DNA from 2 places in the Pseudanabaenococcus habilitatus PCC 7502 genome. Region 1 is predicted to be linked to the other one. Evidence: predicted binding sites of a transcription regulator. Region 1 holds the regulator's gene; the other holds the start of a gene.
What was found. The regulator HrcA, encoded in region 1, represses chaperone genes, less so after heat shock. The targets are predictions, from matches to a motif close to TTAGCACTCNNNNNNNNNGAGTGCTAA.

Region 1 (3,643 bases):
GGTATTAATCCCAATCCAAAAATTCCCACTAACGTATCAAGGCGATCGCTAATTGCTACAATTTTACCCGTCAAGGTTTGCGGTAATTGATCCCCCGAGCCTCTTGGTAAGTAATGTTCTAAAATGCCTGTGGCAACAATTTCATCTTCACCACTGGATCGAGCATAGTAGCTACCCATAATCCCTTGAAGTTCCGGAAATTCCTTAACCATGCTCGCAACTAAATCAGCTTTACAGAGATGGGCTGTACGTTTAATTTGGTCAGTTTCTGTTGTAGTTAGCTCGAGATTCGGGATCACTTCAGTAACTGCCGCAGCAATTTGGATAATCCGTTCCACCTTTGCAGACACCGATCCTAACTGCTCTTGGAATGTCACTTTTTCTAATAGGGGTAAAAAGCTTTCTAGGGATACAGAGCGATCGCTATCATAGAAAAATTTACCATCGGATAGCCTTGCCCGAATTACTCTGCCATTACCTGCGGCGATTAATCGAGACTTATCTGGATCACCATTGGAAATCGTAATGAATTTGGGTAAAAGCTGATTATTTTGATCATACAAAGGAAAATAGCGTTGATGACTCACCATCTCGGTTTTAATTACCACAGGTGGCAGTGCCAAAAAATCTTGATCAAAATCGCCCACAACGGCGGTGGGATACTCCACTAATTGCGTTACTTCTTCAAGGAGTGCTTCGGGAATCTCTGCCTCTGCCCGCATTAACTCCGATACCCCTTTAATCTGGCTACAAATTCTCTGCTTGCGTTCAACTCCATCTACAACCACAAAAGCTTCCTTGAGGGTAGCCACATAGTCTCTAGCTGTATCGATAATTACAGGGCGGGGATGCATAACTCGATGTCCCCAACTACGGCGATCGCTTTTGACATTTTCTAGGCTCAGACTAATAATTCGTTGATCTAATAGGGCAACTAACCAGCGAATCGGACGGGGAAATTTTAACTCACCTGTACCCCAGCGCATCAGTCTTTTTCCTTCTAAACCTGTGATCCATGTGGGAGCTATCTCTGTCAATACTTCATCGGTTTCTCTACCGCGTACTTCTTGGTAAGCAAATACAAAGCTACCTTTTTCTGTTTCTTTAACTACTAAGTCAGCAATTTCTATACCCTTAGAACGGGTAAAACCCAATAATGCTTTAGTCGGCTCACCATTTTGATAAGCGGCTCCAAGGGCAGGACCTTTAATTTCTAGGGTTTGATCGGGCTGATGTCTAGGTAAACCTTCAATGACCACAGCTAAACGGCGGGGAGTACCATAGCAGCTAATTTTAGTGGCGGTTAGATAATTTGTCGTAAGGCTCAGAGGAATCTTCTGCTGCCATTGCTTCAGGGCATCGGTGATAAAACTTGCTGGTAACTCTTCTGTACCTACTTCTAATAAAAACGTTGCCATTTTTTGCTGCTAGACTAAATTAACCTTCAAGTTTATATTAATCCACAGCCTATAACGTTAAAACTTAGAGCTTTTAGAACTCTGCATCACAATAAATCTTTTTTGATTTTGGAGCCTTAATTTTTGGGATCGGCTTGTTTTAAGGCATCTTGTCTGGCTTTTTCGGTAGCATCTAGTGCCTTATTAACTTCAGTTCTTACCTCTGCGGGTTTATCTAAAAGATTTTGATTTACTGCATCTGGCTTAGTTTGCTTATTAAGTGACGATGTGACTAGATATAAAACTATGCCCACAGTTACAATCAATCCTAATAGTCGCATTTTTTTACCTCAGATTTATGCTCAGCTTATATTAGTTATAGCCTTTGATTCATTGCTTCAGACAAATTATGTGCTATTACTTGCACCGAAGCGATCGCCCGTTCGTAATCCATCCGAGTTGGACCTAAAACCCCCACACTACCCACAGGCACATCATCATAGCTATAGGTACTTGAAATTAGGGTGCAGTTTTGAATTGGCTCTAGGGAAATTTCATTCCCAATTCTAATAGTTAAGGCGTTAGCAGGGTTATTAGAAGCATTATTAAAAATTAGAGGAAATAAAGATGCTTGATCCACTTCTAACAGTTGAATAATTGCTTGTACTTGGTTCAATTGACTAAATTCTGGTTGGCGTAATAGTTCAGTTAGTCCACTAATGAATATTTGATTAATTTCGGGTGGATTGCAAATGGCAGCAAGTTCTTTTAGAGAAGTGGTTAAGACCTGAGCATACTGCTGAAATTCTTGATCTAGTTCCTGCCATCGCAGCTTAGTTAAATCTGTAATTAACTGATCTCGCAGATGGGTATTAAGAAAATTAGTTAAAATTTGGATTTCCGACTCTAGGCTACTTACCTCCATATCTGGGGGTAGTTTCACCGTTACCGATGTGGTGTTATAGGTATCAGTGACTAAAATTAGGATTAAAGTTTGATGGTCGACCATTAACAATTGCACATGGCGAATGCGGGCAGTTTGCAGATTAGGACTAGTAATCATGGCAATGCAACCACTAAAGGTAGCTAAGATTTGGGCGGTGCTGCGGAGAAGATGTTCTAAATTTTGGTAGGCGATCGCATCAAATTTTTGTTCTAGTTTTTGCTCCAAGATTGGAATCGTATGTGCGGCTTTATCTAAGTGAATTAAATGATCGACATATACTCGATAGCCTGAGTCCGATGGCACTCTCCCTGCAGAAGTATGGGGCTGATATAGTAATCCCGACTTTTCCAGTACGCCCATAATATTGCGAATGGTGGCTGGACTAATATTAAATTTGTAACCTTCAGCTATCACCTTTGACCCAACAGGTTCCGCCGTGGCAATGTAGTGATTTACAGTTGCCCACAACACCTTTTGCTGTCTGGGGTTAAGGTTGGTCATAGTTGATTTTCAATTTGAAGAACTATTTAAATAATTTTATAACTCAGCCCTTTTAACTCTTTTTATAAAGTGATTTGATTGAACTCCAGAACTTATAAATATTTAGTCCAAATTTTTAATACTTTTAACACTTTAATACCTAAATTTCAAACTTAATTGAAGCCTAAATAAAAGAGCATGATTTTTCTAGGGCAGTTTTTAAGAGCTTTTTGTAGTCTCGATCGCTAATTTCCAAGGCACCAAATCTTGCTAAGTGTGGATTCATCATCTGGGCATCAAATAGAACAAAACCCCGCGGTCGCAAATGTTCGACTAACTTTACCATTGCCACTTTGGAGCTATCTGGCACTCGATAAAACATAGACTCCCCAATAAATGCGCCATTAATGCTGATCCCTAAAATGCCCCCTGCCAACTTACCTTCATACCAGGTTTCAAAACTATACGCCCATCCTGCTTGATTAAGAGCCGCATAAATTTGCCTGAGTTCATTAGAAATCCAAGTTGTATCCCGATCTGCACATCCTGCCACAACTTCATTAAAAGCTTTGTTAATTTTGACCTCAAACCGATTTTGATTCAGGCTTCTTTGGAGCGATCGGGGATAGGTAAATCTTTGATCTAGGGGAATTAAAGTGCGCTTACTACTGTAATACCATTCCACGGGTTGGTTATCTCCCTCAGACATCAAAAAATGCCCTTGAGCATAGCCTTGAATGATGCTTTGAATATCCATAGGTATCACTAAATTACAAGCCACATTCTTAAGATTTCATACAGCGTATTCAGTAATATACTG
Region 2 (3,643 bases), 690 kb from region 1:
CTTCAAGATAGGCAACGGCAGATAGGATTTCTTTAGTTTGATTTTCTGTAGGTTTTAAGCCTTTTTGATTTAATCCTATTTGAAATGGAGCGATCGCCTGCAGTAAAACTTGTTTTTTATTCATTTTTTATTATTCATATCCCTATGTTACGCAGAAGGATAAATGATTTAGATAAATTATGGATTTTTCGACTTTGGGACTAATTGTAATCGCCCTTGGGCATCAGTTTGGACTAGCATACCCAATTTATCTAGCTCATTTACAGCAATCTGAAAGGTTTTCTGATCTACGGCAGACGTTAAAACCGATCCCCAGGCGGAAATTCTGGCGGCTGAACTATTGGGGTCTTGACGTAAAAATTCAGCAGAGGCACGAGAGTATGCTGCTACAAATTTAGTTTCTGGGAGGGCATCAGGGGGAAAGGTTGCTCGATCTGCCCACTCCGCCGCTTTAAGATAGGATTTTCGGGCTGCGGCACTATCCCCTAAAAATAATAATTCATCGATCGCCCGCCTCCGCCATACGGTATAGGCATCATATTGTTTTTCAGGAATAATGAATGGTAGTCCTTGCTCATAGAGAGTGATCGCCCGATGGGGTTGTGCTGCAAATAAAGTAACACTATTAGACATGAATAAATAAGCGTAAATATGTCTGGGATCACGACTGATAATGACATCAAAATAGTCGGGACTTAATACATAGCCCGTTTTATTTTTTAGCCTTGCCACATCATCACCAAAATATTGTAGAAATCCTAAAAACGTCAGGTCAGCAATTATATTATTGAACCCAAATCCTTTAGGCGGTAGTTGATTTAAGAACTTTAGGCGCGCCTTTTCTTGCTGTATCCACCGTTGATCCGCCTCTGGTGTTTGTCCCACTAGCTTTTGCTGCAGTCGAGGTAGTTGTAAACCAATGGAAGTAAGCGCAAAGGCAGCGATCGCCCCAAGATTAATAGCTAGTTTAATTAATTGCATAGGAAGATTCTATTATTCGACTATTATGCTTTTTGATGCGGCACAAAAAGAAATATAAAACCATAATGGGGAACCTAGCCTTGCGATTCTGATTTGTCTCTTTTTTTTCTGAAAACTTTAATAAGCCATAATTTCTATCCATATTCTATCCATTAAAATTTGGATATAAGACTTGAACTTACCTTTATTGTGGCTTGATTTTGGACTTGAATTTATCTGCGGCTGAATTTTGAAGATAAAGATATTTAGAAATATTATAGTTAATTTATTGCCTATAAACTTAAAACTTAACTTTTGAATTTTTCCTAGTTCGGTAAACCACACTGGTAGGAGTTACCCAAATTCAGCTACATTAGCACTCAGCAGTCAAGAGTGCTAAATAGTATTGTTATTGGATTAAACGCTATGGCAACAGTGTCTTTAAATGTTTCTACCGTGAAGCCCTTGGGCGATCGCGTGTTTGTTAAAATCAGCGAGAAGGAAGAAAAAACCGCAGGTGGCATCTTTTTACCTGATACAGCCAAAGAAAAGCCCCAAATTGGTGAAGTCTCTGCTGTTGGTGCTGGCAAGCTTGATGATAAGGGAGTCCGTCAACCTTTAGAAGTCAAAATTGGCGATAAGGTTCTCTACTCCAAGTATGCGGGCAATGAACTCAAGATTGATGGTGTTGAGTATGTTTTACTTGCAGAGAAAGATATTCTAGCGATCGTGGCATAGGTCTTACTAGATAGGCTTTTTGTAAGTATAAACCTTCAATTTGATCTTTACTTAATCCCTTCAATTAATCGAAATTAATCTAAATCTAAGGCTAGAAAATTATGGCAAAGCGAATTATATATAACGAAGATGCCCGTCGTGCACTCGAACGTGGTATGGATATTTTGACCGAAGCGGTAGCTGTTACCCTTGGTCCTAAAGGCAGAAATGTCGTTTTAGAAAAGAAATTTGGTTCTCCCCAAATCATTAATGATGGTGTCACGATCGCCAAAGAAATTGAACTTGAAGATAATGTCGAAAATACTGGTGTAGCTTTGATTCGTCAGGCTGCCTCTAAGACCAATGATGCGGCTGGAGATGGTACAACTACGGCAACTGTACTGGCACATGCGATCGTCAAAGAAGGTATGCGTAACGTCGCTGCTGGAGCTAATGCGATTTCCCTGAAGCGTGGTATTGATAAAGCGTCTAGTTTCTTAGTTGAAAAAATTGCGGCTCATTCTCGTCCAGTAGTCGATTCTAAAGCGATCGCTCAAGTTGGCTCAATTTCTGCAGGTAACGATGAGGCTGTAGGACAAATGATTGCCGATGCTATGGATAAGGTTGGCAAAGAAGGCGTAATTTCCCTCGAAGAAGGTAAGTCTATGACTACCGAACTGGAAATTACCGAAGGAATGCGGTTTGATAAGGGCTACATCTCCCCATACTTTGTCACTGACTCTGAGCGCATGGAAGCTTCCCTAGAGGAACCATTCTTATTAGTTACAGATAAGAAAATTGCCCTAGTTCAAGACCTTGTACCCGTTCTGGAACAAGTAGCCCGCACTGGTCGTCCTCTATTAATTATTGCTGAGGACATTGAAAAAGAAGCTTTGGCAACCCTAGTGGTCAACCGTCTCCGTGGCATTTTGAATGTGTGTGCTATTAAAGCTCCTGGATTTGGCGATCGCCGTAAAGCCATGCTGGAAGATATTGCTGTGCTAACTGGTGCTCAAGTTATTACTGAAGATGCAGGATTACGTTTAGACACAGTCAAGTTAGATGCGCTGGGTAAATCTCGTCGTATTGTGATCACTAAAGATACTACAACCATTGTGGCTGAAGGTAATGAAGCTGCGGTGAAGACACGTTGTGAACAAATCCGTCGCCAAATCGAAGAATCTGATTCCTCCTTTGATAAGGAAAAACTCCAAGAGCGCCTTGCTAAATTAGCGGGTGGTGTAGCTGTAATCAAAGTTGGTGCTGCTACGGAAACTGAAATGAAGGATCGCAAGTTCCGTTTAGAAGATGCCATCAATGCTACTAAAGCTGCCGTAGAAGAAGGGATCGTTCCCGGTGGTGGGACAACCTATGCTCACCTAGCTCCCGAACTCGAAACTTGGGCAAATGCTCACCTCAAGGCGGAAGAGCTTACAGGTGCATTGATCGTAGCCAAGGCTTTATTGGCTCCCGTTAAGCGTATTGCTGAAAATGCTGGACAAAATGGTGCCGTAATTGCCGAAAGAGTCAAGGAAAAAGACTTTAATACTGGCTATAACGCTATGACCAACCAGTTTGAAGATATGTTTACTGCTGGTATTGTTGATCCTGCTAAAGTAACTCGTTCTGCTTTACAAAATGCCGCTTCGATCGCAGGCATGATTCTAACCACAGAATGTATTGTTGTAGATAAGCCCGAAGAAAAAGCTGCTGCTCCTGCTGGTGGCGGTGCTGGAGACTACGATTACTAAGGCTAATCTAAGACTGATAAATCTTAAATTAGGAAAAGAATAGAAAAAGTTTGGGGTGGTTATGCCATCCCTTTTTTGTTGATTTTATCTAATTAGACCTAAGGGCGATCGCTAGTGGAGATGATATGAATATCCACATTTTTTAGTTGGCGGAGAATTGTTTGGGTTAATGAACCTTTTAAGAGCATTTGCCATCGTGATTTTTGGCTTTCCCC

Region 2: a site for HrcA is predicted at 1,334-1,360, ahead of groES (co-chaperone GroES). Genes of this name have one in related genera too.

The regions. Positions count from the first base shown of each region.
Region 1 is NC_019702.1:416,119-419,761, reverse strand. Features, by position in the region: gene glyS (glycine--tRNA ligase subunit beta) at 1-1,418, opposite strand, end outside; gene SYN7502_RS02010 (hypothetical protein) at 1,535-1,738, opposite strand; gene hrcA (heat-inducible transcriptional repressor HrcA) at 1,774-2,844, opposite strand; gene aat (leucyl/phenylalanyl-tRNA--protein transferase) at 3,008-3,586, opposite strand.
Region 2 is NC_019702.1:1,101,469-1,105,111, reverse strand. Features, by position in the region: gene SYN7502_RS05355 (PAP/fibrillin family protein) at 1-124, opposite strand, end outside; gene SYN7502_RS05350 (hypothetical protein) at 178-981, opposite strand; gene groES (co-chaperone GroES) at 1,387-1,698, shown strand; gene groL (chaperonin GroEL) at 1,800-3,428, shown strand; gene SYN7502_RS05330 (universal stress protein) at 3,527-3,643, opposite strand, start outside.